3 regions of the Pseudoalteromonas sp. GCY genome follow, and region 3 is predicted to be linked to each of the others. Evidence: predicted binding sites of a transcription regulator. Region 3 holds the regulator's gene; each other region holds the start of a gene.

Region 1 (9,842 bases), 190 kb from region 3:
TAGGTGTTAGCCGCTGTATGAAAGTAGGTGGGGCGATAGCGCGCAATCTCTACAATGTAGAAGACCCTTTTTGTGAGTACCGGAAAGCTGACGATACCAAATATACCTTAGATCACTTTTTCATTAAATTGCTGCATATTAAAGATAACATGCATACGACCGCAGCCCGTGAGCAGGCACAAGCCCGTACTCGGTATATGCTGGATTTTTTAGAACAACTGAAATCAGAAATCGCGGATTAAAAATGACGAGATGAGTATTACCTCGTCATTTGCTTTACAAAAACCACCACAAATAGCGCTAATGAAAAGCTGCCGGTAAACGCTTCTACCGCTGCGATCAGTCGTGAGATCCCCACTGGCGTAATGTCCCCGTACCCCAAAGTTGTGAAGGTAACGACACTAAAATAAAAGCTGTTCAGCAGCGCCATCACGTTTTCAGATACACTGTTGTTTAAGTCCAGCTGCATTATCTGATCTTGAAACGAAACGCCGAATAGAAAATAGCAAAATGCACAGGTGACTATCATACCTAGGCTGAAGCGAATGACATTTTCCGGCTTTTCTCCATACCCACACAGTAAGTCGACAAAACTTGAAATAAGATGGCGTTTTGAAAATCGCGGATACTGGGCATGTCGCATGCGCAGCTCTTTGTATGTAAAGCGCCCAACCATTTCAAATAATCCTTGGTTTTCTGCGCCTTTACGTAGTAAACGATAGATCTCTTCGGACTGTAGGAACAGGTCTTCCGCGTCTTCTTTCGCTCGGTTTCTACGAGCTTCAAAAGCTTGCTGCTCTTGTAGTAATTGCTCGCCGAGTTCCATATTATCGATACGGGTGTTTTCCAGCTTTATGCCAAGCAAATTGGTGCTTTCTAAATTACAGCAGTGCAGACTTGCTTCTCTCAAATCCGCCTTCATTAGCGACGCATGCTTAATGGTATTATTAAACAGGTGCGCCCCTTTCAAATTGGCACGATAAAAGTTGCTATAAGATAGATCATAGCCATGATGATTTTCAAAGTTAACAAGATTGAGCCCTTCTAAATTGGCTCGCTTCAACTCTAAGCCTTGCAGCAAACCGCCGCGCTTGGCGTAGCGTTCAAGCTTTTGGCTTAGCTCTAAGCCACCTTTATCGAATTTATTGTCATGCCAAAAGCAGTAACCTGAGCCCATATCGATTTCACTGCATTTTTTTCCCTCAGGTGACACATATTGGCAAATGGGTTTATCAGCCATAGCTTGCCTAAATCAAAATGCCTTTTTCATTAAGCGTAGCAGCAAAAATAATAAATACGGTGATTTAACGAAAAAATCTTTCTAATTTATAGAGTGTTAGAAACCACACTATTGATGAGTTTAATGTCATCGTTGGTCAAATTCATTATCTTACATGGCGTTTGCAGTGACTCTGATAAGTTGCTCATATTATAATGCATGCTTTAGTGACTAAGAATTTGTTACCTTGCAATATCAATTGAAGAAAAGCCGAAAGCGTAAGAGCGTTGCGATAAAAATAAAAGCTGGCCAAGTATTTGTTTATGCACCAGAGCAAATTTGCGAGCGCTGGTTACATAATTGGGTAGAAAGCAAATCCGATTGGATAAAATCAAAGCTTGCTCTAAAAATCATACCTGAGAGCCCTCGGCCACTGGAAACAGGAACTGTGCAAGTATTCGGCGAGACCTTTATCATTCAAAGAGGCGAAAGTACGACCTCTGTAATTGATTTTGATAACAAAAAGGTTTTACTTAAGGCTGTCAAAAATGAATGGCGTGAATTAGTTGCGCTGTTAAGCGAAACGCTAAATGACTATTTAGATATGGTTATTGCCCGGTATCAACCTGATATTCAAGCTCGCTTCGATACGCTAAAAATACGCGTTTACAAAAGCCGCTGGGGCAGTTTTTCATCTAAAGGCGTGCTTGCGTTTAATACGTTTTTGATTGGTGCGCCTAAGTGGGTAATTGATTATGTGGTAGTGCACGAACTTTGCCATTTTCATGTCATGGCACACAATAGCGCATTTTGGCATTTGGTAACAAAGCACTATGGCCACGACCATAAGATGGCTCGGCGTTATTTACGTGACCACGGTCGTGACTTGATGATTGAGCATTAGCATACTGTTCTGTTTATGCCTATTATTTGTCGGGCCTCGCTTTTGCCGCCCGTTTTAACAGCTTTTGAAATGTAGGACATTCAAAATGGCTTGGCGCAGGGCATTTTGCAGCATGATAGAGGCCATCTCGCATTGCAGTTAAATGCTTAATGGTTTCATTTAATTGATCCGCTTTGGATTGTAACTTCACCCTATCAATATCCGCTTTACCCTCGGGGGTAAACATGTCTGCTATTTCATCTAACGAAAAGCCTGCGTTTCTGCCAAGTGTAATAAGTGCTAGACGTTCAAGTATCGAAGGGGGGAAAACACGTTTGAGCCCTTGTCGACCAATCGATCGGATCAGCCCTTTTTCTTCATAATATCTAAGCGTGGAAGCGGGTAAACCTGACTTCTTTGCAACTTCACTGATATCCATTCTTGCCCTTGACTTAAAGTTAACTTGAACTAGTAGGATAGCGGCTATCAGTAAAAAAGAGGAGTAAAAGTAGTGGAAAACCTATATTCGATGTTAATGCCAGCAGTCGTGATTGGCGTAGGTGCAACGATCGTTATGGATTTGTGGGCAGTTGTGCTAAGTCGCTTGTTTGCCATAAAGGGCTTAGATTATGCGTTGGTTGGTAGGTGGATTGGACACTTGTGTCAAGGTCAACTCACGCATCAAGGTATCGGGCGTAGTAAACCAATATCTGGTGAACGTGTCATTGGCTGGGGCATGCATTATCTCACCGGGATTTTATTCACCTTGGTGCTACTGCTGAGCGTGGGTAAGCCTTGGTTGATTGAGCCTAGCCTTTTGATTGCGTTAGTTTTTGGCTTAATAACGTGTGTTTTTCCATTTTTTATTATGCAACCCTGTTTTGGCGCAGGGATCGCAGCATCTAAATTACCAGAGCCGAATAAGGCAAGGGTAAAAAGTATGGCAGCACATTTGATTTTTGGCTTTGGATTGTTTTTAAGCTCGTTTATATATGTAAGCTTATGGTGAGGTAACACAATAGAAGGTGGTGGAGGGAGCTGGATTCGAACCAGCGAAGGCTGAGCCGTCAGATTTACAGTCTGATCCCTTTGGCCGCTCGGGAACCCCTCCATCATTTGGAGCGTTTACTTTAAAAGTGGTGGAGGGAGCTGGATTCGAACCAGCGAAGGCTGAGCCGTCAGATTTACAGTCTGATCCCTTTGGCCGCTCGGGAACCCCTCCATACATTTTAAAGCGTTACAATTTGAAAGTGGTGGAGGGAGCTGGATTCGAACCAGCGAAGGCTGAGCCGTCAGATTTACAGTCTGATCCCTTTGGCCGCTCGGGAACCCCTCCGAAATTGTAACTGTTGTTTATGGTGGAGGGAGCTGGATTCGAACCAGCGAAGGCTGAGCCGTCAGATTTACAGTCTGATCCCTTTGGCCGCTCGGGAACCCCTCCTAAACAACGGCGGTGATAATAACAAAGTTTTTTTCGAAGTAAAGAAAACTACTAAAGTTTTTCGGAAAAAGGCCGATAAATTCATAATTAGCAAAATAATCGGTTGGAATACATGCAAATTGATGGCGTTTTAATCAGTGAGTCGCAATTAGGATCCGCATTGAACATTAGTGTTCATGAGACGCGCTCTGCCGATTTTGCCATGCTGTTATCTATGCTATCAACCGATGCATTAGATTTTAGCCAATTTCACCTACCAAAATCTGAAGCTGCCGCAAAAGATAACTCAGAAGAAACACTAAAAAAGCAATTTGAAATAGGTCCACAAAAGCCGCTTGCGCCAAAAGAGTACAATATGCTTATTGGTCAGCATAACGCGCAGCTGGTATCTATGGGGGCGATGGCGACTTTGCGATTGCAGGAAAATTTAAATCCAGAACCTTTTGCTGCACGAAATGATAAAAAGCATATTCCACTCGACGTTGTAGAAAATTTGGAACCAGCGGTTAAAAGACGTTTGGCGAGCGCGCAAGGTAAACTGGCCTTAGTTGCTGATAAAGCAATGGATGCGGCTGGTTTCTATGATCAAATTGCAACGGGAGATATGCAGAGTATGTTACGCGCGACGGCGTAACAACATCAGCAGCTTTTACTCCTTCAAATTGAGCAAGTATAAGTCAAACTGGTATTAAACTTGCCATTTTACAGCTATTCGCTTCGTTATGACATTAAACGCCATGCTTATCGCGCTTCATGTTTAAGCTGAATGGCCCTTAATCATCCTTAGCTCGCTTCTTCAAGCCTTTTTTATTGCCTTGTATCTAATCTCTAATTCAGGTTACTTTAGCTACCGTGGCACTTTTTGTACTTTTTATCACTGCCGCACGGACAGACGTCATTTCTGCCTACTTTGGTTGTAGGCGTATCGTACAATTCGCCATCTAAGTAATACCATCTGCCTGCTTCGGTAATAAAATTTGACCGCTCATGGAGTATATAATGCGTGTTTTCCGCGATATAGTGCGCCTTAAACTCAACGATCCCCTGAGTAGCTTCTACTACTTCTTCTAGCACTTCCAATTTTATAAAGTGTGCGTAATTAGCAAATGCAGCAATATCGTTGACATTGTTTTGTGCTTGTTCAGCATGGGCGTAGGTGTCATGAATATACTTTGCATCTTTTAAGCAGTATGCAGTATAGCGAGAGCGCATGAGTATTTGTGGACGCTCTGCGAATTTTTGTCCCTTAAGATAAGGCTCACAACATTGTGAATAGGGAAGAGATGAATTGCAATAACAAGACATAAAAACTTCAGTTTTAACAAATTTATATCCTGTTATTGTAGCTTGTTAAGCGCTTTGAAAACAGTGGATCGCAACGTCAGATACCGGCAGTTCCATTTTGTTGATAGTTTGCACAGAAGCAATATCTGTCCAAATCACCACAGCAGCGAAATTACCATTGCTGATAGCACTTTTAAGTACATACTCAAGGTCGTATATGTGCTTTTGCCTAATGACGAGCAACTTGCTTGCATCAACTGAAGCGCTTTCTAGTAGTGACTTGTTTGGTACATTATCGGGTGCAACGAGTAGCGTCCAGCCTTGTTTATGCTGACATTTATGTAAAACTTTAAGTAACTCTAAGCTAGCGACGATCTCATCTTCAGCTATTACATTATTGATTTCGTTAAGTGTGTAATAAGTTGAATTGTTTGGCTGTAGAAGTGCATTGCTGTGTAACATAATTGTCTCACTGGTTATCTATACAGTATGTGTATACAGTAGTTTATACAGTGTGTGAATGCAAGGGAAATTGCTAGCTTTTTAATCAATATTTAAGCTTAATTTTTATGTAGTTTAAATTTTCAATATAAAACAATAGGTTGTGATTTTTTGAAATGAAAGCTTAATTGACGAAAGTTCAGTATGAGTAAAGCAATAGTAAGTTTTCCTACTGTATCTATTTTAATCGTCGCAGAGGGAAAGCGTAAGTTTACTTTAGAGAGGCTTGGCTACGCTTAGCCAACATTTTTTGGGTGAGTAAGATTTAATTTACTGGCTAATATGCTGTAGTTGATGGATTTGCTCGTAAAGTGTTGCAGCATAGCACTGTGCATCTCTAAAGCGCTTAGTTGTAAGGAAGCGACGTACATCTAGTAGTACCTGTTCGGCGCCTTTGTGCCCTTGGCTGCTGGCCAAACTTAACCAAGCGGCTGCATGAAAGGGGCTGGGTGGCACTCCTTGACCTTTCATAAACAACAAACCTAAAAAAAACTGTGCCTTTAAATCACCAGACATCGCCGCCAGTCTTAGCCATTTTGCCGCGAGCGGAAAAGATTTTTCTTTTAGGTAATAGAGGCCTTTTTTCAAAGCTTGGGTATTGTCGTGAAGATCTGGAAATTTTGCGTCCGCTTTTAATGGCGACGTTACAAATTCAAGCACATTCAGCAGCTGCTGTTCTAAGTCATGATTTGCTGAGTTGTCGGTGCTATTTTGATCCATATCTTTATTCGCAATAATGTTGATAAGCAGAGTGTAGCTGAATTTTAACTATTTTGTCCGAGTTTTAAAGTGATTCGTGTTAAAATCCAACCACTTGTTCCTCAAATTTGTAATTTTAGTTATGCTCGAGCGGTTATTTTCACTGCAAGCTATGCACACCAATGTAAGAACCGAGGTGATTGCTGGCTTGACGACATTCGTTACTATGGTTTACATCGTTTTCGTAAACCCTGCAATGCTAGCAGAAGCTGGTATGGATCACGGCGCTGCTTTTGTAGCAACTTGTATCGCAGCCGCAATCGGCTGTTTTATTATGGGGCTATGGGCAAACTATCCTTTAGCGCTTGCGCCTGGAATGGGCTTAAACGCCTTTTTTACCTATGGTGTTGTGCTTGGCATGGGTTATACATGGCAAAGTGCATTAGGCGCGGTATTTATGTCGGGCTGTTTATTTCTATTTTTGAGCGTATTCAAGGTTCGTGAGTGGGTGATCCAAGCTATACCTATCGTGCTAAAGCGTGCGATCGCGGCAGGTATTGGCGCATTCTTAGCGTTAATCGCGCTAAAGAACGCGAAAATTGTTATCGCAAGCGATGCTACATTAGTACAACTTGGTGATATCACTTCTCCCGGCCCGCTATTAGCCATTGCGAGCTTTTTTGTGATTGCGGCGCTCATGTACCGTGAAGTAAAAAGTGGCGTGCTTATCAGCATTTTAATGGTAACGGGTATTGCGTGGGGGCTTGGGCTTGTAGATTATCACGGGGTTGTTGATATGCCCCCAAGCATCGCGCCGACCTATATGCAGTTGGATTTGAGCGGAATTTTTGAGCTGTCCATGCTCAGTGTTGTGTTTGCATTTTTATTTGTCGATTTATTTGATACCAGTGGCACATTGGTTGCGGTGACGCAAAAGGCCGGATTATCTGACGAGCATGGTCGTATGCCAAGACTGGGTAGAGCACTGTCAGCTGATAGTACAGCGACGATTGCAGGCTCAGTGCTCGGTACCTCAACGACAACTTCATACATTGAATCAGTGTCAGGTGTATCCGTTGGTGGCCGAACAGGATTGACAGCCGTGGTTGTGGGGACCTGCTTCTTACTCATGATGTTCTTTGCGCCACTGGCACAAATGGTTCCCGCTTATGCAACAGCAGGCGCGATACTGTATGTGTCGGTATTAATGCTGCAAAACCTAAAGTTGATTAACTGGGATGAGATGAGCGATGCTATTCCGGTCAGTGTTGTGTTATTGATGACACCGCTTACGTTTTCAATCGCACATGGTATTGCTTTGGGTTTTATTTCTTATACGGCAGTTAAATTGGCGTGTAACAAAGCAAATGAAATCAGTATCAGCGTTTGGGTACTGACAGTACTCTTTATCGTTAAGTTTGCTTTTGGTTAAGCAAGTGGGTTTACTTCACTTGTAATAAAAAGGCTGGGAGACCAGCCTTTTATGTAAATTGTGGTGTTACCACTTTTTCTTCGGTGCAAACAATACGTCCAAGTCGTCTTGTTCTTGCTCTGCTTTCTTTTTCACCGCTGATGCGTTAGACGCTCTAAGTTCACTGCTGATCTCTTCTAAATAACCTTCCAGTTGTGCTTTTTTCTCTTTTACATAGTCATCATTATATGAGACAGCGCAAATTGTAGCGTAAGCTTTTTCAAAGTATTGTCTTGCTGAACCGACCATATTTGCGGTCCTCGCTGAAAGCCCTCGTTTTATCTGGCTTTCAACATTGATTTTAAGCTGAAATCGCTCGAGCCTACGGTCTTCATTAACGAACAGTTGAGTGTCTACTTTGCCTTTACTATGCTCAGAGCGAAGCAGTTGGCGTAATTTCTTTATGCCTTGAACTAATGCGATAATTTGTTTGTCGTTGTCAGGAAGTGCAATCGAGTCTGAGTCTGCTGTTTTTTCAGGCTGAGTATTTAAGCGCTCTTGCGACTCGTGTAAACGACTTTTTAATTCTCTCGAAGTCGGAGACAACTCCACCATCGCGGCTAAAGCGTCATGCACGCGGCGCTGAATAATACGGATCATGACTTCAGACATCGGAATATTGCTGCCATTCATGATGACGTCTTCTGCTTCTTCTATTACGCGCTTTTGCTTAGCAAGTTCTTTGCGTCTCTCTGCTTCTTGTTTCTCTTTATGTTGCTGGATCGCGCTTACCCAAACTGCTATGACGATAAGTGCAACAATCAACATTATTATAATAGAAACAAACATACTGAAATCTCTTTCATGTAACCACCAGTGTAATTTTTTAATCTTACATGAATTCGTACTATTCTGAACAGGTTTACGACAATAACCTGTAAAAAAGATAAAGAATTCATTATTTTTTAGTATAGCCGATGCCTAAATGAGCGGTTAGTTTTAGTGAAAGATAGTCGCCAGATTTAGCTCGAGAGTTTGCAAAAGCGTGTCAAAATATCCGCCATTTGGCCAAGTGACTGTCGGAGCGTCAGTGAAAATGCTGATATTTAGTACCTCTTGGCTACCTCATTTTTACCAAATGTGCTAGCCTACATAAGGTCGTAACAGGCGGTTTTTATCGCTTTGCACTAAACTCGCTAACAAAAAGCGGTTTTGCTATGGGCTGATGCTCAACATCAAGAGATCATAAGAATAAAAGCAATATGAAATTACAACAATTGAGATATATCGTCGAAGTGTTGAATCACAACCTTAATGTGTCAGCGACGGCGGAAAGTTTATATACCTCTCAACCTGGTATTTCAAAGCAAGTGCGCATGCTTGAAGACGAGTTGGGGGTGCAAATTTTTGGCCGTAGCGGTAAGCATTTAACGCATGTTACGGGCGCGGGTAATGAAATTATTAATATTGCTCGTGAGATCCTCTCTAAAGTGGAAGGGATCAAAGCGGTCGCAAATGAACATACCTTACCAGATCAAGGTAAACTGAACATCGCAACGACGCATACACAAGCTCGTTACGCATTACCTCCTGTGATCCAAGGGTTTATGAAAAAATACCCTGCGGTTTCTTTACACATGCATCAAGGCACGCCACAGCAAATCTCTGATGCTGCCGCTCGAGGTGATGCTGACTTTGCTATCGCTACCGAGGCACTGCATTTGTACAGTGATCTGGTCATGCTACCTTGCTATCACTGGAATCGCAGTATTGTGGTCGCCAAAGACCATCCTCTTGCACAAAAAGGCAGTGCACTGACGGTGCAAGACGTCGCTAAATATCCATTGATCACTTATGTATTTGGTTTTACTGGCCGCTCAGAACTTGATAAAGCATTTAATGCTCATGGTTTGGAGCCACACATCGTGTTTACAGCAACAGACGCTGATGTGATTAAAACCTATGTAAGATTAGGGCTCGGCGTTGGCGTATTAGCGTCAATGGCACTTGATGAAAAGTCTGATAGCGACTTAGTTTGCATCGATGCGAGTCACCTATTTGAAGCAAGTACGACAAAAATAGGTTTCAGAAAAGGAAGCTTCCTAAGAGGCTACATGTACGACTTTATTGAGCGATTTGCACCGCATCTCACAAAAGATGTGGTAGAGCGTGCAAGTTTGCTACGAAATCAAGATGATATCGACAAGCTATTTGAAGGTATGACGCTTCCAGTAAAGTGAAGCACTTGAAAAGCATATGAAAAAGGCCTCAACAGAGGCCTTTTTCGATACGATTATTCGTACGGGAGCGGATCTGTCGCGTGGTTTAGTTCAAACGCTTCGAGACGCTCTTGGCAAGCACCACACTTACCACATGCTTTTTCGCGGCCGTTGTAACACGTCCA
Region 2 (9,842 bases), 1.7 Mb from region 3:
AAGAGTTGTGTATAAAATAAGAAAACTGTCCGCTATTGACGCGATAAAGGAGAGGTTAAAAACCAAGTCGAGGTTTATTCTTTCTGTTAACCTGCTACTCATTTTTGTTATGTGTGCCATACCATTTCTAACAATGTCTTTAGGAACGTGGGCTGCTAGTTATATGGTTATTTTTAGCTGCTACATACAGTACTTAAACCATATCATTAGTGAGAATATTTTTGCGCCTGATTAAACTAGTTTGAGTTCTCGCAATAATCTATTTAGATAAAAGTCAATCAGTGGTTAAATACTGATTGACTTTTTACACCCCAAGCAACAATTTCCAAAGTCGCAGGGAAAGCGAGAAAAAGGGAAACGACGCAATGGCCATTACTCAATACTTTAAAGAATCTCCTACCTATATCCACATTAGCATGGCTGTATTTATTGTCTGCTTCATACTAAGTGACTATTTAAATAAACCTGTACTATTGTATCTTGGTTTTTATATTGCTCTGTACGGTGCACTTTATCAACTTGCTACGCAGCTTAACAATACCCAAGCAGAAAAAGCCGATATGAAGCATTTGGGATACATTCCAATATTTATTCTGCTATTGGTTAGTATTGTTACTCTCTCACCTCCCTCAATGCTTATTACCGGCATCAATCTTGCCGTAGTTAGTATCATCATTTATCAGCTGGTACGAATGCTTAGCGCTAGAACCAAGCAGTCTAAAAGAAACATAGTAAAGACCTTGAAACGCAACAAAACAGCGCTTTTGATACTACTATTAACAACGACTGCATTGCGACTTTTCTTTGACTCGGAAGGCTTAGCAATTAGCAATCACTGCTTCCTTCTATTAGCTACTTTAGCAGTTTTTGATGATTGTAAAGACGTAATCAATAGTGAAAGCTAGCTTCAAAATGACTCAACAAAAACGTCCTTATCGTGGACGTTTTTTTTTGCGCCAAAAATGATAGAATGCGGCCAATCAATGACGACCTTGGCAACTCAAGGCTTGAAAGAGCCCCTAAGTGACCAAATACAGGCGTCAGCAAGTAGTTCGTTGTGAGGATACCGTCGTGGTAAAACCAGTTAAAAATACTAAGTTTGATGAATACTTAGAATTTCCTTGCCCATTTACATTCAAGATTATGGGCCTAGCAAATGTCAATTTGACGGATCAGATCCTAGCCAAACTGCAGGTTATTGCACCGGGTGATTATGCACCAAAGGTTAAACCAAGCAGCAAAGGCACCTATGAAGCCGTATCTCTTGTTGTTACTGTAACCAGCAAAGAGCATATCGAGCAGATTTATACCGAGATCGGTGGCATTGAAGACGTCCGTTACATCCTGTAGTTGGTAAGGACCCCTAGTTATGGAATCTCGTAAGTTAATTGTGCGCCAACTCGGCCTTTGTAGTTACGAGCCAATTTGGCACAAAATGCAATCTTTTACCGATGAGCGTGATGACACCACAGCGGATGAAATCTGGCTGGTGGAACATGAGCCTGTTTTTACGCAAGGTCAAGCCGGTAAAGAGGAGCATGTCTTGGCGCCAGGTGATATTCCTGTCGTAAAAGTGGATCGCGGCGGTCAAGTCACCTATCACGGTCCCGGGCAACAAATGCTTTATGTGCTGCTCAACTTACGACGATTGAAAATAGGGGTACGTGAGCTCGTCACTTGGCTAGAAGAAAGCATTATCGACTCCCTTAAAGAATATGGGATAGAGGCTTACGCTAAAGCCGATGCACCGGGTGTATACGTCAACGATAGCAAGATAGCATCTCTTGGACTTAGAGTCCGCCGTGGCTGCTCGTTTCATGGACTCGCACTCAACGTCAATATGGACCTAGGTCCATTTTTACGGATCAACCCTTGTGGTTATGCGGGCATGAATATGGTGCAAAGTAGCGAAATTAATGGACCTCAAACCGTCGCTGATGCGGGGGCTGGTCTGGTAAAACACATGCTAAAACGCATTAATGCTGAGCATGTCGAATACACTGAAGGGTTTGAAAACGTATGAGTAAACCAGTCAAAATGGAGCCCGGGGTAAAGCTCCGCGATGCTGAAAAAATGGCATTGATCCCAGTTAAAGTCATGCCAACAGAACGCGAAGAAATGCTGAGAAAGCCTGAGTGGTTAAAGATCCGTTTGCCAAAATCAAGTGAACGTATCGATGGCATCAAACAAGCAATGCGTAAGCACGGCTTGCACTCTGTTTGTGAAGAAGCATCCTGCCCTAACCTTTCTGAGTGCTTTAATCACGGTACAGCAACCTTTATGATTTTAGGTGCAATTTGTACTCGCCGCTGTCCATTCTGCGATGTGGCCCACGGTCGTCCGCTAAAACCTGACGCCCAAGAGCCGGAAAAGCTTGCACTTACCATCAAAGACATGAAGTTGAGCTACGTTGTTATTACCTCTGTTGACCGTGATGATTTACGCGACGGTGGTGCACAGCACTTTGCTGACTGTATTCGTGAGATCCGTAAGCACAACCCAGGTATCACAATCGAAATTCTCGTGCCTGATTTCCGTGGTCGTATGGATAGAGCGCTTGAAATTTTGAGTGAAACACCACCGGATGTATTCAACCATAACCTTGAAACTGCACCAAGACTTTACAAGCTAGCGCGTCCAGGAGCCGATTATAAGTGGTCACTCGAATTACTACGCCGCTTTAAAGAGGCGCATCCAGAAGTAAGGACTAAGTCAGGCCTGATGGTTGGACTAGGCGAAGAAATCTCTGAAATTGAAGAAGTCTTAAGAGACTTGCGCGAGCATAACGTAGATATGCTTACCGTAGGCCAGTACCTGCAACCTTCTAAGCACCACTTGCCAGTAAAACGCTACGTGCCACCGGCAGAGTTTGATGGGCTAAAAGAGTATGCCGACGAAATAGGCTTTAGCCACGCAGCTTGCGGACCATTTGTACGCTCTAGCTACCATGCGGATCAGCAAGCTGCGGGTAAAGAAGTAAAATAAACAGTGTCATTAAATTCACTGTTTTGAAAGCCGTATTCCTATACGGCTTTTTTGTGTCCGCAATTCCCCATCTAACGACCATTAACAGCAAAACGGTTTCAATTCCGCGCTATTCGTTATATCTTGCCTCACCAGATAATAATAATCAGGGGCAAAACGTGCTTAAGAATAAAACTTTGGGCAGCATGCTGATTGTAGCAGGTACTACAATTGGTGCTGGTATGCTCGCCCTCCCTATTGCATCCGCAGGACTTGGCTTTTCTACCGCCATCGTGTTACTCGCAATCACGTGGCTGTTAATGACTTACACCGCTTTACTTATGTTAGAAGTGCATCAGTACGCAGATCAAGACGCAACACTAAATACACTGGCGAAAAACTTACTTGGTAAAACGGGGCAGTATGTCGCAAACTTTTCAATGGTATTTTTGTTTTATGCATTATGTGCAGCTTACATCGCAGGTGGTGGCGCACAGCTTCAAACCAAGCTTGTTGGTATGATGGGCGACGGAATAACCCCTCAACTAGGCTCTGTACTGCTTGCTGTTATCATAGCGACCATAGTGACATTAGGCACAAGTACCGTCGATAAGCTCAATCAGTTACTATTTACCATCAAAGTTATTGTGCTTGCCAGTCTGTTCTTTATTTTAACGCCTTATGTTCACGGCCAGCACCTAATCGATATGCCAGTAGAGCAAGGGCTAGTAATTGCAGCAATTCCGGTAATTTTCACTTCCTTTGGCTTTCATGGCTCAATCCCATCAATCGTTAAGTATGTGGGCGTAGATATTCGTCAACTACGTAAAGTCATGATGTTTGGTGCTTCTCTGCCCCTTATCATCTATGTGTTCTGGCAGTTGCTCAGCCAAGGCGTTATGGGACAAGAGAGTTTAATGGCAAGTGAGGGGCTGCCGGGTTTTGTCACCCGTATTTCCTCTATCGCACACAACGACAACGTACAGTTATTTGTGACGATTTTTGCAGATCTTGCTCTCGCGACTTCATTCTTAGGTGTTAGTCTCGGCTTATTCGACTTTTTTGCAGATGCCTTTAAAAAGCAAGATACTAAGAAAGACCGGATCAAAACGGCGTTCATTACCTTTTTACCACCGCTTGGCTTTGCCCTCTTTTATCCAAAGGGCTTTATTATGGCACTGGGGTATGCAGCAATTGCGCTCGTGGTATTGGCGGTATTTCTACCAGTTGCTATGGTATGGAAACAGAGAAAAGTTAGAGGTAATGATGGATATCAGGTTAAAGGTGGTACGCTTGGACTAGGACTTGCCGCCATTTTCGGTGTGATGATCATCACCTCTCAGCTAATGCAAATGGCTGGCCTTATTCCAAGTTTAGGGTAAGCATTATCAAGACGACGTAGGTCTATTAACGGCCTACTTCGATACTCTCCAGCGCACCGTCTTGCATTCGTTTATGTTTCAGTTGAAAATAAGCAATTACAGGTACAAATGCTAAGCATAGAGTAGCAAAGTTAACAATTGGGATAATTGTGACGTAGAGATAAGACGAATAGCTAAGTTCCATTAAATGCCTATCAACCAAACGGAACATCTGTAAGATTGGTGCAGGTATAATAATGAGTTGAGCAATTACACTCTGCCACATATAAACTTTGTCCTTAATAGCCCAAACAGCAATTATAGCCATAAACACAATATCGTTAAATGCCCAAAATATATAGCGATAAACCAACTCATCGTCTATCGCTCTAATAAAATCACCAGTAAAAGAGCCAATAATATAAAATAAAGCAATCAAAATCGCATAACGAGCGGCTTTTATATCTCTTAAAACTAAACAGGAAAACACTGCAATTAGCGATAGTGGAATGCTGTATTGGATATAAAAAAGCCTAACCGACTCCCAAGCCTCTAACATATTTACTCTTCTAATTATTAGTTAAGATGATTTTTTAATGGGTCAAGTAATTATTACAATCGGTTACGGTTAAGACGGCTTTTTTTCCGCCTCTTCATCACCGCCTTCACCATTACCGCCAGGTAGTCTAAAATTTTGAAGTTTTTTTATTGAAATCATTCTATTTCTCCTTTAAGTAGAACCAAACGGAACAATAGCGAATTCCCTGTAACTTGGCAATAAACTGTAATTAATTTTGCCTCACTTCAATAGGATCTGACTCTTTAGGTTTACCCTGTAAAATCGAGATTTCAACGCGCCTATTGCGGCGTCTATCAGCATCACTGTCATTAGGAACAAGCGGTCTAGTGTCTGCATGACCAACTACGACCATTCTGTTCTTATCAAAACCACGAACGCGCTCCATCACAGTCGCAACAGCGACCGCTCTCGTCGCCGATAAATCCCAGTTATTGGAGTAGAGTTCGTTAGTGACCCTAAAATCGTCTGTGTGACCCGAGACAGTAATTTCACCGGGTACATCTTTAAGTAGTTCTGCAATTTCGGCAATCACAGGTTCAAACTTAGGTTGTAAAAACGCACTGCCTGCAGGGAAAGAGCCATTCTCTTGGATACGAATAATGATTTGCTGCCCTAGAGACTCAAGCTCAATCGCACCATCCATTATTTGCTTCTCTAGCTGCTGCGCAATCTTTTTAACAAGCTCATTAACTTGTTCTTGATCTGCGGATGCGATTGCTTGAGTTGACGCCATTTCTTGAGCAGTACTGGCTGATTCACCACCACGCTTATTACCCCGTTGCTCTTGTCGACCACCCGCAGATGATTCATCACCAGCCTGAAACTCAAGCATCTGTTGCGTCATTTCTACGGTTTGCTGTTGGATAGTTTCAATTGGTGTTGGCTCTGGCTTACCAGGAGTAAATTCCATCGCAATCACACTGGTACCTTTTGGGATATCCTTTACTTCAATTTTGTTTTGCACACCAAAAGCAAACTTCATCGACCCTGCGATTTGCTTAAACTTCAGCACGTCCATTTCAGAAAATGCCAGTAGCAGTACAAAGAAGCACATCAGTAATGACATCAGATCAGCAAATGTCCCCATCCAGGCCGGAAGACCTGGGGGAGGACATTTACATTCGTTCTCGTCTGACATGGTTATTCCTCAGCCTCAGCGCCACGTTTAGACTCAGGCAAATAATTTTTCAAAATGCCCTCAATGACTTTCGGGTTTTGGCCATCTTGAATACCTAAGATAGCATCTAAAATGAGCCGCTGGTTTCGCTCTTCTTCATCTTTACGAAGCTCAAGCTTAACCTGAATTGGGATAGCAACCACGTTAGCTAAGAATGCACCATACAAAGTTGTTAAAAGTGCAACAGCCATGGCAGGCCCGATTGCTTTTGGGTCATCCATGTTAGACAACATAGCTACTAGGCCGATGAGTGTTCCGATCATCCCCATCGCAGGCGCAATATCGGCAAGGGATTTAAATAACCCGGCGCCCAACTGGTGTCTTGAAGACGTCAGGGCAATATCTTTTTGTAGCGTGGCACGCACAACATCAGCGTCATGACCATCAACTAGCATATCGACGCCTTTGCGCATAAACTGGTTGGGAATTTCAGCTTCTTCTAACGCTAAAAAACCACCTTTACGCGCAGAATCAGCAAGCTCAACGGCTTTTTCAATCAACTCTTCTGGAGTTTCAATCTTGAACATAAAGGCCTTTGCGGCCACTTTACCAATCCCGAAAAATTGTCCAAGCGTAAAGTTAGACAATACGATAAAGATTGAACCACCAAATACGATAACGACGGAAGGCGTGTTATAGAACATAGCGATCTGGCCATCACTACTTAGTACCATGGACATTACAATCAAACCTATGGCACCCAGGATCCCTATTACCGTTGCTAAATCCACATGTCCTCCGGGGGAAGTTATTTGTGATAAATCACGCAGTTATTATTGTTTGAGTTATCGGCAAGTTTTTCTACAACTTGACACTATTATATTAAAAAGTGTTTAAAATGCGAGTTTATAGCAGATCTTGTAATGCCGATACTCGGTCAGATCAAAAAGTCTCTGGTTTTTTTGACCTTGACGCGCAATCCCCCTAAAATTGCCACACTTTTACTTTACGGGTCAGCGTGACATATGGCGGTAAAAAAACCTGATAACTTGAGCTTTGAAGAGGCCATGCAAGAGCTGGAACAAATCGTTGCGGACATGGAAAACGGTAGCCTACCTCTAGATCAAGCACTTAAACAATTTGAGCGTGGGATAAAGCTCGCAAAAGCTTCAAACCAAAAACTTCAGCAAGCTGAGCAGCAGGTCGCTATTTTAATGGGCGAAGATGAGCAAGCACAATTACAGCCATTTGATAACGAAGCCTGATGTCAGAAAAATTACAAGAAAAGCTCCAGTTTGCTAAAACTCGTGTAGAGAACACCGTTTTACACTATTTTGATAATGTGCTTGATACTGAAGAGAATATCAAAGCCGCAACGCGCTACAGTATAGAAAATGGCGGCAAACGTCTGCGGCCATTTTTAGTGTACTGCACTGGTGAATTATTTGGTGCGGCTCCAGAAGACTTAGACAAGGCCGCTGCAGCAATAGAATGCGTGCATAGCTATTCGTTGGTGCACGATGATTTACCCGCGATGGATGATGATGAACTTAGGCGTGGTCGTCCAACTTGCCATATTCAATTCGATGAAGCGACAGCTATCTTAGCCGGTGATGCCTTACAAACTCTGGCTTTTGAGCTATTAAGTGAGCATCAATTCGCAGTAAACCACCATGCACAAATAAAAATGATTTCTGCACTAGCCAAGGCATCAGGTCTACAGGGCATGGTTGGCGGTCAAGCGCTTGATATAGCCGCTACCGATCGTTCAATTACCATAGATGAACTCGAACGTATTCATAAGCTAAAAACAGGTGCACTGCTGAGCTGTGCTGTAGAGCTTGGGATCTTATGCGGCAACCCGGAACGAGTTACGGAGCAAGCATGTAAAGCAATACGCACTTATGGTCGTGCAATTGGTCTTGCATTCCAAGTCAGAGATGACATTCTTGATGTAGAAGGTGACACGACAGTACTTGGTAAGCCACAAGGCTCTGACATAGAACATAATAAGTCTACCTACCCTGCGTTGTTAGGTTTAGAGCAAGCAAAAGAAAAAGCCGAACAGTTGATAGATGAGGCACTGGATGCGCTTACGGCAATAGATGGTGACACAGAAATACTTGCAGATTTAGCAAAATACATCATAGATCGAGAATATTAAGCTGACGTATAAAATAACTACGCCAAGCTAAGAAAATATTCACAAGTACTTTGTAATTACTGGCGAACATAATATTATGGTCAGTTGGTGAAGAATTTTAATAATTATGAAGTGAGCTGCGCGAGTAAGCACTCAGCAAAGACTCACTAGGACTCTGATAAATACCATGAAACTTGATAGTAGCAAGTATCCCTTACTCGCGTTAATTGACGAGCCAAGTCAACTTCGTCAATTACCCCAGCACAAGTTAACCGCGTTTAGTGATGAGCTTCGCGAGTATTTGCTGAACTCAGTCTCTCAAAGTAGCGGTCATTTTGCCTCTGGCTTAGGCACTGTAGAGCTTACCGTGGCGTTGCACTATGTGTATAACACACCAAGCGATAGGCTAGTTTGGGATGTAGGTCATCAAGCCTACCCACACAAGCTACTGACAGGCAGAAGAGATCGGATGCATACTATTCGCCAAAAGGATGGTTTACATCCTTTCCCTTATAGAGAAGAAAGCGAATACGATACGTTTAGCGTAGGCCACTCTAGTACCTCAATATCAGCGGCACTTGGTATGGCAATTGCTGCTGAAAAAGAAGGCGTTGGACGTAAGACTGTCGCCGTTATTGGTGATGGTGCAATGACCGCTGGCATGGCATTTGAAGCAATGAACCACGCCGGCGACATCAATCCGGATATGTTAGTGATCCTAAACGACAACGAAATGTCTATCTCGGAAAACGTTGGCGCACTTACCAACCATTTCGCGAAGATCCTCTCTGGTAGCTTTTACACCAATATTCGCGAAGGCAGCAAAAAGCTGCTGTCTGGCGTGCCTCCAGTTAAAGAGCTTGCAGGTCGCATGGAAGAGCATTTAAAGGGGATGATAATCCCTGGTACCTTCTTTGAAGAGCTAGGTTTTAACTATATTGGGCCAATTGACGGACATAACGTAGATACTTTGGTAGATACGCTACGTAATATGCGAAATCTAAAGGGTCCTCAACTGTTACACGTTAAAACCCAAAAAGGGAAAGGCTATAAACCAGCAGAAGCAGATCCAATTGGTTATCATGCAGTGCCGAAGTTCGATCCAAGCGTGCACAGCTTACCCAAATCAAAACCCAGCGCACCGACCTTTTCAAAGGTGTTTGGTGATTGGCTCTGTGATATGGCGGCACAAGATATTAAGCTCATGGCTATCACGCCAGCAATGCGTGAAGGCTCAGGCATGGTGCGCTTCTCTAAAGAGTACCCAGCTCAATATTTTGACGTTGCCATTGCTGAGCAACATGCTGTGACGCTTGCTGCGGGTTTTGCTTGTGAAGACTTGAATCCTGTTGTTGCTATTTATTCAAGCTTTTTACAACGTGCTTATGACCAATTAATTCATGATGTTGCACTACAAAACCTGCCAGTACTTTTTGCTATTGACCGTGCAGGCGTCGTTGGTGCGGATGGTGAAACACACCAAGGGGCTTATGATCTAAGCTTTTTGCGCTGTATTCCTAATATGGTGATTATGGCACCAAGCGACCTTAATGAGTGTCGCCAAATGCTCTATACTGGCCACCGCCTAGATAAACCTGCAGCGGTAAGATACCCTAGAGGCAGTGCGGGAAGTGCAGAGATTAGTGCAGAAATGAACGAACTGGAAATTGGTAAGGG
Region 3 (9,842 bases):
GATCGAAAAAGCGGAACAAGCTGCCAAAGGGTCTGCCACAAAAGGTGGTCAGCAACAAGATCAAAAAGAGCTTGGTTGGGATGATGTACAACCTGTTGATGTGATTGGTTTAGAGGTAGGTTATCGCCTAATTCCTCTAGTTGACCAAGCCCAAGGTGGGGAGCTTCTCAGTCGTATTAAAGGGGTGCGTAAAAAGCTATCTCAGGAATTGGGCTTTTTAGTACCGCCAGTACATATTCGCGATAACCTAGAATTAGACCCAAATGCATACAACATTACTTTAATGGGAGTGGGCTCTGGAACCGGTGAGTTGAAGCATGGCGACGAACTTGCAATTAATCCAGGGCAGGTGTTTGGGCCGATTAAAGGCATAGAGACTAAAGATCCGGCATTTGGCTTAGATGCAGTATGGATTAAGCCAGACCAAAAAGATGAAGCGCATTCACTTGGCTATACAGTAGTAGATGCTGCAACTGTGGTGGCAACACATATCAGTCAATTATTGACGAATAATGCGTCACTATTACTTGGTCATGAAGAAGTACAAAATCTATTAGATATGCTTGCGAAAAGTCATCCTAGATTAGTAGAAGGTTTAGTGCCTGATATTTTACCGCTCACTACCGTAGTAAAAGTACTGCAAAATTTGCTTAATGAGGGCGTTGCAATTCGAGATATGCGCTCAATTGTACAAACCTTAGTTGAGTACGGTCCACGTAGCCAAGACCCTGATGTGTTAACGGCTGCGGTGAGGATTTCATTACGCAGATTGATTGTTCAAGATGCCGTTGGAAGCGAAGAAGAAATTCCTGTCATAACATTGGCACCTGAGTTGGAACAGATGTTGCATCAGTCACTTCAGAACGCAGGTGATGAGGGGGCAGGTATTGAACCTGGCTTGGCTGAGAGGCTTCAAGAATCATTGAGAGAAGCACATCACAACCAAGAAATGCTAGGGGAACCGTCCATCTTATTAACCTCAGGTATGTTAAGAAGTGTGCTATCTCGATTTGTTAAACATACAATTCCAGGTCTTAGAGTGATGTCATATCAAGAAGTGCCGGAAGAAAGACAAATTAAGATAGTGAGCTCGGTTGGACAATAGAGGATAAAGGGGCTGTAACATGAAAATTAAACGTTTCTTCGCAAAAGATATGCGTACGGCTTTAAATGAAGTAAAAGAAGAGCTTGGTGCAGATGCTGTCATTATGTCTAACAAAAAGTTAGCAGATGGTGTTGAAATCGTCGCAGCAGTTGATAATGACCGTGCTGCTGCACCTGTTAAGCAAGCTCCAGCTGCCCGTGCGACTGCCTCAAACGAGGCTCCGACCCGCTTTGTCCGTCCAGAGCCTCGCCAAGCACAGCCAGCAAAACAAGCGCAAGTTGCCGATAGCTTAGCGGCATTGCTAGAGCGTCAGGCACCGCGCCCACGCTCACCAGAACTTGCTTCTATGTTCTCCCAGTCGGGGATTGATACAGAGCAAATGTTAAGCAGCCAACGTAAAACACAAACTGCTGCACCGGTATACCAAGCGAAGCCACAGCAATCTCGTCGCCAATCTTTTGACTTTGATGATGATGCATTTGAGCAGCCACAGCATTGGGGCGAGTCGGATGAGTTAGACAACGGTTTTGGTGACGATTTACCTGAGTTAAATGCCAAGCCTGACGAAATGAGTGCAATGCGTGAAGAAATGAACGCTATTCGTCAATTACTTGAACATCAAGTATCCGGTCTAATGAAACAAGAAATGGCTCGTCGCGATCCAACCCGTGCGTGTCTTGTAGACCGTCTGGAAGGAATGGGTATAGACAAAGACGTTGCTGAGCAAATGGCATGCTTTATCCCTGATGATGTTTCTCGTAAAGAAGCCTGGAATGCATTGTTAAACATGGTGATCAACCAAATGCACACTACTAACAATGATATTCTTCGTCAAGGTGGCGTATTTGCGATGGTGGGTCCAACTGGTGTTGGTAAAACCACAACGGTTGCAAAATTAGCGGCATTAGGCGCACAAAAATACGGTGCAGATAAAGTGGCGTTAATAACTACTGATACCTACAGAATTGGCGCTTACGAGCAGTTAGCTACCTATGGTAGAATCATTGGTTGTCCGGTTAAACAAGTTAAAGATGCAAATGAACTTGCAGAAGTGCTTTATCATTTACGCAATAAGCGTCTAGTATTAATAGATACGGCGGGAATGAGTCAAAGAGATTTGCGCTTAACTGAACAGTTAAATACACTTATGCGTAGCGCGAGAGTAGATATTCGCAGCTATTTGGTATTGAGTGCGACAGCACAGATGAATGTGTTACAAGAAACAGTAAGACACTTCAAAAAAGTAAATTTAAGTGGCTGTATTTTCACAAAACTTGATGAAAGTCTAAGTTTAGGTGAGATAATTAGCATAGCGATTCAAAATCGCTTGCCAATAGGGTATCTTACCAACGGTCAGCGAGTGCCAGAAGACATTCGCGTAGCAAATGCTCAAAAGCTAGTAAAAAAGGCTGAGCAATTGTATTTAAAAAGAATAAAAGCACAGCACTCTCGACGTGTACCTGTAGCGTCAGAGTCAGTAGGAATGTATGATTAACACAGTTTTAGATCAAGCAAGTGGCCTGCGTAGAATGAGTCAAAATAGCAACCAGGGTGTAAAAGTAATAGCCGTGACCGGTGGAAAAGGTGGGGTGGGTAAAACCAACGTCTCGCTTAATACTGCCATCGCTATGGGCCAACAAGGACAGCGAGTTCTCGTTTTAGATGCGGACTTGGGCTTGGCAAACTGTGATGTGATGTTAGGTCTAAGGGTAGAAAAGAATCTGTCACACGTGTTGTCGGGTGAATGTGAACTAGATGAGATTCTCGTAGAAGGTCCCGCTGGAATTAAAATTGTGCCGGCGACCTCAGGCTCTCAAAGTATGGTAGAGCTGACTCCCGCGGAGCATGCAGGACTTATTCGTGCATTTAGCGAGCTTAACACGCAATTTGATGTATTAATTGTTGATACCGCAGCCGGTATCTCAGATATGGTTCTGAGCTTCTCTCGAGCTGCACAAGATGTGATGGTTGTTGTGTGTGATGAACCGACTTCCATTACAGATGCTTACGCGTTAATCAAAGTTTTGAGCAGAGAGCATGGTGTCTATCGTTTTAAAATTGTTGCCAATATGGTCCGCAGTATGCGTGAAGGGCAAGAATTATTTGCTAAACTTTCAAAAGTTACAGACCGTTTTCTTGATGTAGCACTGGAATTAGTGGCCACCGTACCGTTTGACGAAAACATGCGTAAATCTTCTCGCAGACAAAGAGCTATCGTGGATTTATTTCCGAGTTCCCCTGCGGCGATTGCGATTAAGGGACTTGCTGCTAAGGCAGTTAAATGGCCAATTCCGCATCAACCTTCCGGTCATCTAGAATTTTTCATTGAACAACTTGTGAACGGGTGATTATGGCTTCTCCGGTCAATAGAGCTGCGGGATATCAAACTTCAGACCACATTCATAAGGTGGTTGAACGGCATGCTCCACTTGTCAAAAAAGTGGCATGCCACCTGATTGCTCGACTTCCGGCAAGTGTGCAACTCGACGATCTGATCCAGTCAGGTATGATTGGATTGATTGAAGCATCTAAAAATTTCGATGCAACTAAAGGCGCTAGTTTCGAGACCTTTGCGGGGATCCGTATTCGAGGCGCAATGCTGGATGAAATCCGTCGTGGTGATTGGGCGCCTCGTTCTGTTCACAAAAATAGCAGAATGGTTGCAGAAGCTATCTCCGAGTTAGAATCTCTCCTTGGTCGAGAACCAAAAGACACTGAAATCGCTGAAAAACTTGATATATCTCTAGATGAGTACCATCATATTTTACATGATGTAAATGCAAGTAAAGTCATCGGGATTGAGGATCTTGGGGTTGATGAAGACGTGATAACCCCAGCAAACAGCGATTTTGCGCTAGACAAACCGTTTAATAACGTTAAAAATGAACGTTTTAACGAGTCTTTAGTAAATGCTATCAAAGCGTTACCCGAAAGGGATGCTCTGGTTTTATCACTTTACTATAACGACGAAATGAATTTAAAAGAGATTGGTGCCATCCTTGATGTCAGTGAATCTCGAGTAAGCCAAATTCACGGTCAGGCAATGATAAAGCTTAAAGCTAAAATCAATGACTGGATAAATTAGAGTACATAAAATAGTTGGGTTCGAACCTCACTGGAGGAAGTTTTGGATAAGAACATGAAGATTCTCGTGGTTGATGATTTCTCTACTATGAGAAGAATAATCAAAAACCTATTAAGAGATTTAGGCTTTACCAATGTTCAAGAAGCTGATGATGGTAGTACAGCACTTCCGATGCTACAAAATCAGGAGTTTGACTTTGTAGTAACTGATTGGAATATGCCGGGCATGCAAGGTATTGATTTGCTTCGTGCAATACGCGCAGATGAAAAGCTTAAGCACATTCCAGTGTTGATGGTTACCGCAGAAGCGAAAAAAGAACAAATTGTTGCAGCAGCGCAAGCTGGGGTGAACGGATATATTGTTAAGCCGTTTACTGCGGGTACGCTCAAAACTAAGCTTGAAAAAGTATTTGAGCGACTAGGCTAACAGCAAGGGGATATGGCCTATGTCTGTAAATGCTGCGCCTCAAATTACACTTGAACAAGCTAAGCAACTTGTTGAGCTTCTAGAGCAAGGTGAACAAGAAAAAGCTGACCAGCTGATTTTAGAAGCTGCTAACAAAGAGCAATCGGAGTTATTTGCAGAAGTCGGAAAGCTGACTCGCCAATTACACGAGTCCTTGAAGAACTTTGAGCTGGATACTCGCCTCGCAGATCTCACGACAGAGGCTATTCCTGACGCCAAGCAGCGCCTTAATTATGTTATGGAAATGACAGAAAGCGCTGCTAACAAAACGATGGACGCGGTCGAAGAAAGCTTACCTCTTGCGCAGAATCTAGCGGATGAGTTAGCGCAAATAAAGCCCACTTGGGATCGATTGATGAGCAGAGACATTCAACTCGGTGAGTTTAAATCTCTGTGTCATGATCTCGACAGCTTTATGCAGACTTCAAAGACACGTACAGACGAATTACAAGGTTTAATGACTAATGTGCTGATGGCTCAGGACTATCAGGATTTGACTGGGCAGGTTATTCGGCGCGTCATTGAGCTTGTGAGAGAAGTAGAAGATAGTCTCATTCACCTCCTGACTGTTTTTGGTACTTCAGATGAAGCGCCTTCAACTGCTGTGAAAGCGAATGAAAACGAAATAAAAACAACCGAGACTATCAGTGATGAATTGTCTGGACCTGAAGGTCCAATTATTGACGCTGAATCGCGAGATGACGTGGTTTCTGGTCAAGACGAAGTCGATGACTTGCTATCTAGTTTAGGCTTCTAGTTGGAGAGTGTGTATGAGCTTTGAAGTCGATGAAGATATCTTGCAGGACTTTCTTGTTGAAGCAGGTGAAATATTAGAACTGTTATCTGAACAGCTTGTTGAACTAGAAAATAACCCTGAAGATAAAGAACTTCTCAATGCGATTTTCCGTGGCTTCCATACCGTAAAAGGTGGAGCTGGCTTCCTAGGTATGACCGAACTGGTTGATGCCTGTCACGGTGCGGAGAATGTGTTTGATGTACTACGACAAGGGCAGCGAAAAGTAACTTCCGAATTGATGGATGTTATTTTGCAATCTTTGGATACGATCAACGAAATGTTCGCTTGTATTCAAAACCGTGAGGAACCAGAAGCGGCCGATCCTGTGTTGCTTGAAACACTCCACAAACTTAGCCAGCCAGCATCTGAAGACGAAGTCAGTGAAGTGATTGACGAACCTGTTTCTGAGCCAGAACCTGTGGTGCCAGATTTAAGTGCGGATGATATTTTATTCGACGCGGATGTTGATTCAGGCGATGATAGCGGCTCCAGCATTGATGAGATAACAGAAGAAGAATTTGAAAATCTATTAGATGAACTACACGGTTCAGGTAATGGTCCTGCTGCTGCTCCGGCGACTAAACCTGAAGCTGTATCAACCGCAGATGATGGTGATATCACCGATGACGAGTTCGATAACCTCTTAGATGAACTCCATGGTGTTGGTAAATTCGGTGGAGCACCAAATGCAGAAGATGCTGTTGCCCCAGAAGCGAGTGAACCTAAGGCTAAATCAACCTCACCAGTAGCCCCAAGTGGGTCTACTGGTGACGAAGAAATTACCGACGATGAGTTTGAAGCTTTGCTGGACGAGCTTCATGGTAAAGGCAGTGCACCTAAAGCGGTAGATGAATCGCCAGTAGATGTCTCAGATACTAAGTCTGCTCAACCTGAGCCTGTTAAAGCACCGCCAGCACCGAAACCTGCTCCAAAGCCTGCGCCTAAAGTTGAAGCTAAACCTGCGACTCCAGCACCGCAAAAAGAGCCAGAGGCTGCAAAAGCTTCTGCGCCAGCCGCTGCGAAGAAACCTGCGGCACAGGCTGAGACTACGGTCCGAGTTGATACTAAACGCCTTGATGAAATCATGAATATGGTTGGCGAATTAGTATTGGTTCGTAACCGTTTGGTTAGCTTAGCTAATAACACCAACAGCGAAAGCATGGGTAAAGCTATTTCGAACCTTGATGTAGTCACCGCTGATTTGCAGGGCGCCGTGATGAAAACGCGGATGCAGCCAATCAAAAAGGTATTTGGTCGCTTTCCTCGAGTAGTGAGAGACCTTGCCCGCAGCTTGAAAAAAGAAATCAATCTAGTTTTACAAGGCGAAGAGACGGATTTAGATAAAAACCTGGTTGAAGCGCTTGCAGATCCATTGGTCCACTTAGTGAGAAACTCAGTAGATCACGGCATTGAAATGCCTGACGTACGCGAAGCGTCGGGCAAACCAAGAATGGGTACGGTCACATTGTCAGCATCTCAAGAGGGAGATCACATTCTTCTCACCATCCGAGATGATGGCGCCGGTATGGATCCTGAGAAGCTTAAGAAAATTGCTATAAATAAAGGCGTGATTGACTCCGATCAAGCAAGCCGACTGTCCGATACCGAAGCCTATAATTTGATCTTTGCACCAGGGTTCTCGACAAAAGAACAAATTTCAGACATTTCTGGTCGTGGTGTTGGGATGGACGTTGTTAAAACGAAGATCACTCAATTGAATGGCTCGGTAAATATCCAATCAGAACTGGGTGTTGGTACCGTATTAGAGATAAAAGTACCGCTTACACTGGCTATTTTGCCTACATTGATGGTGATAGTCGGAGAGCAAACGTTTGCGTTACCACTTGCAGGTGTGAACGAGATATTCCATTTAGATTTGACTAAAACGAATGTGGTTGATGGTCAGTTGACTATCATAGTGAGAGAAAAAGCAATTCCGTTGTTTTATCTTGAACATTGGTTAGTAAAAGGTGCGAACAGGAGCATGAGAAAGGCTGAAGGCCATGTTGTCATTGCGCAAATTGGTACCAAACAAGTCGGTTTTGTGGTTGATTCTCTGATAGGCCAAGAAGAAGTAGTAATCAAACCACTAGATGCCTTGTTACAAGGTACACCAGGTATGGCCGGTGCTACCATCACATCTGATGGTGGTATTGCGCTAATCCTTGATGTCCCCAACTTATTAAAACACTACGCCTAATTTTATTAGGCGTAGTTCGAATTCTAGAGCAGCATTTGCTGCTCTGCTGTAGAGCAAATTAAAGAGCGTTGCCAATGGCAGTTAAAGTGTTAGTCGTAGACGATTCTAGTTTTTTTCGTCGTCGAGTCAGTGAGATTTTAGAAAAAGACAGTGAAATCAAAGTTATAGATTTTGCAGTTAATGGAAAGGAGGCGGTTGAAAAGGCCGCTTCATTGCGTCCAGACGTAATTACGATGGACGTGGAAATGCCTGTGCTTGATGGGATCAGTGCGGTGAAGCAGATCATGCAGGCCACGCCGACCCCAATCTTAATGTTTTCTTCGTTAACTCGTGAAGGCGCTAGTGCTACGTTAGATGCACTGGATGCAGGCGCTGTAGATTTCTTACCGAAAAAGTTTGAAGACATCGCTCGTAATAGCGAAGAAGCAATTAAATCATTACAAAATAAGGTAAAGGAAATTGGTCGCCGTCGCGTTAGCCGTTTTACTCGCCCTAGTATTGCGACTCCACCAAAGCGCGTCGAGTCTAGAGCAACTCGCGCTGATACAGGACGAGCAACGATCCCTCAACCGGATAGAAGTTTTCAGAGGCCGGTATCTGGTGGCACGTCCAGTGCTGCGGGTGCTAGAGCATCGGGTAAAAAATATGGACTGGTTGCAATTGGTACATCGACAGGTGGACCCGTTGCACTACAAACAATATTGACGCAGCTGCCAGCAAACTTTCCTCATCCAATTTTACTTATCCAGCACATGCCAGCCGCATTTACACCTGCGTTTGCAGCAAGATTAAATAGTTTATGCCAAATTAAGGTTAAAGAAGCTGAGCAAGGTGATAGATTAATGCCTGGTGTGGCCTATTTAGCACCTGGCGGTAAGCAAATGCTGGTTGAAAATCGCGGTGGCAGTAAGACACTAAAAGTGTTTGAAGATGATAGTCCAAGGATCACCTATAAACCCAGCGTTGATGTGACATTTGCAAGTGTTGCAAAAGCTTATGGTGGCGACACGTTAGCGATTGTCCTAACGGGAATGGGCGCAGATGGCCGAGATGGTGCTCGTATGCTAAAACAGGTGGGGGCCACTATTTGGGCGCAAGATGAAGCGACTTGTGTTGTTTATGGTATGCCTCAAGCTGTCGCTGGCGCTGGACTTTCGTCGGATAGTATCGCCCTACAAGACTTTGCTGCGAGAATTAATAAAGAAGCGGGTAACCAATAGACCAAGTCATTACTTGGTTGCTTTGCTTGAAGCTTGTAAATATCAAACGTCTAAAAAGAATGAATAACACTGAGTTGGTATAGTATCTATTGAACGAAATCAATAGTGATAAGCGAAGGAATATAGAGTGAAAATTTGGACAGTAGCAAATCAAAAAGGTGGCGTGGGTAAAACCACGACGACGGTGAGCTTAGGAGGCATTCTTGCTGAGCAGGGTCACCGAGTTTTGCTTATTGATACTGATCCACATGCTTCACTGACATATTACTTTGGTATTGATTCTGAAGAGTTAGAAGTCAGTGTGTATGATATTTTTGCACGCGGCAGCAGCATGACGAGTGAAGAAATTTTACAGTCTCTTTGCCCATCAACCATAGAGAATCTTGATATTTTGCCTGCCACTATGGCCATTGCTACGCTTGATCGTAGTATGGGTAATAAAACGGGCATGGGGCTTATCTTAAAGAAATCGCTCGAAAAAATAGCGGATCAATATGACTATGCTATTTTAGACTGCCCACCAGTGCTTGGGGTACTGATGGTTAACGCATTAGCAGCGAGTGAGCGAATTTTAGTACCTGTCCAAACTGAATTTTTGGCGTTGAAGGGGCTAGATAGAATGATGCGCACGATGGAGCTGATGCAGTCTTCACAGCAAAAACAGTATCAATATACTATTATTCCAACTATGTATGATAAACGGACCAAAGCGTCGTTAGAGGCGTATAAAACGTTGCTAGCAACATACAAAGAGGCCGTTTGGCCAGGTGTGGTTCCTGTAGATACCAAATTTAGGGATGCGAGTCTTGCACAGCAAGTCCCAGTACAATTTTGTCCTAAATCACGAGGCGTGTTCGCTTATCGTGCATTATTGGACTATTTGAAGCAGTTAAGCTAGAGAGAATAATGAGTAAGCATTTATTTGCAAATGAAAAGGTGATGAAGCAGTATCTTGGCGCCCTATTACAAGA

The links. The regulator FliA, encoded in region 3, starts transcription of late flagellar genes. The targets are predictions, from matches to a motif close to CTAAAGNTNNNNNNNNNNNNGCCGATA.
Region 1: a site for FliA is predicted at 3,595-3,621, ahead of JJQ94_RS12245 (VC2046/SO_2500 family protein). Genes of this name have one in related genera too.
Region 2: a site for FliA is predicted at 6,869-6,895, ahead of pomA (flagellar motor protein PomA). Genes of this name have one in related genera too.

Annotation. Positions count from the first base shown of each region.
Region 1 is NZ_CP068023.1:1,601,503-1,611,344, forward strand. It holds gene JJQ94_RS12200 (HD domain-containing protein) at 1-242, shown strand, start outside; gene JJQ94_RS12205 (ion channel) at 260-1,240, opposite strand; gene JJQ94_RS12210 (M48 family metallopeptidase) at 1,467-2,123, shown strand; gene JJQ94_RS12215 (helix-turn-helix domain-containing protein) at 2,146-2,541, opposite strand; gene JJQ94_RS12220 (DUF2938 domain-containing protein) at 2,614-3,111, shown strand; tRNA gene JJQ94_RS12225 (tRNA-Tyr) at 3,129-3,213, opposite strand; tRNA gene JJQ94_RS12230 (tRNA-Tyr) at 3,240-3,324, opposite strand; tRNA gene JJQ94_RS12235 (tRNA-Tyr) at 3,354-3,438, opposite strand; tRNA gene JJQ94_RS12240 (tRNA-Tyr) at 3,459-3,543, opposite strand; gene JJQ94_RS12245 (VC2046/SO_2500 family protein) at 3,656-4,177, shown strand; gene JJQ94_RS12250 (YchJ family protein) at 4,387-4,848, opposite strand; gene JJQ94_RS12255 (SulA-like leucine-rich domain-containing protein) at 4,894-5,289, opposite strand; gene JJQ94_RS12260 (tetratricopeptide repeat protein) at 5,599-6,048, opposite strand; gene JJQ94_RS12265 (NCS2 family permease) at 6,170-7,459, shown strand; gene JJQ94_RS12270 (hypothetical protein) at 7,526-8,287, opposite strand; gene cysB (HTH-type transcriptional regulator CysB) at 8,701-9,678, shown strand; gene queC (7-cyano-7-deazaguanine synthase QueC) at 9,732-9,842, opposite strand, start outside.
Region 2 is NZ_CP068023.1:3,101,564-3,111,405, forward strand. It holds gene JJQ94_RS19270 (hypothetical protein) at 1-235, shown strand, start outside; gene JJQ94_RS19275 (hypothetical protein) at 366-905, shown strand; gene ybeD (DUF493 family protein YbeD) at 1,072-1,350, shown strand; gene lipB (lipoyl(octanoyl) transferase LipB) at 1,370-2,023, shown strand; gene lipA (lipoyl synthase) at 2,020-2,985, shown strand; gene JJQ94_RS19295 (aromatic amino acid transport family protein) at 3,144-4,346, shown strand; gene JJQ94_RS19300 (hypothetical protein) at 4,372-4,884, opposite strand; gene JJQ94_RS19305 (flagellar motor protein MotB) at 5,114-6,043, opposite strand; gene pomA (flagellar motor protein PomA) at 6,046-6,813, opposite strand; gene xseB (exodeoxyribonuclease VII small subunit) at 7,048-7,287, shown strand; gene ispA ((2E,6E)-farnesyl diphosphate synthase) at 7,287-8,186, shown strand; gene dxs (1-deoxy-D-xylulose-5-phosphate synthase) at 8,353-9,842, shown strand, end outside.
Region 3 is NZ_CP068023.1:1,407,810-1,417,651, forward strand. It holds gene flhA (flagellar biosynthesis protein FlhA) at 1-1,105, shown strand, start outside; gene flhF (flagellar biosynthesis protein FlhF) at 1,125-2,600, shown strand; gene JJQ94_RS11385 (MinD/ParA family protein) at 2,593-3,453, shown strand; gene JJQ94_RS11390 (RNA polymerase sigma factor FliA) at 3,456-4,190, shown strand; gene cheY (chemotaxis response regulator CheY) at 4,233-4,616, shown strand; gene JJQ94_RS11400 (protein phosphatase CheZ) at 4,636-5,412, shown strand; gene JJQ94_RS11405 (chemotaxis protein CheA) at 5,426-7,651, shown strand; gene JJQ94_RS11410 (protein-glutamate methylesterase/protein-glutamine glutaminase) at 7,726-8,871, shown strand; gene JJQ94_RS11415 (ParA family protein) at 8,999-9,769, shown strand; gene JJQ94_RS11420 (chemotaxis protein CheW) at 9,778-9,842, shown strand, end outside.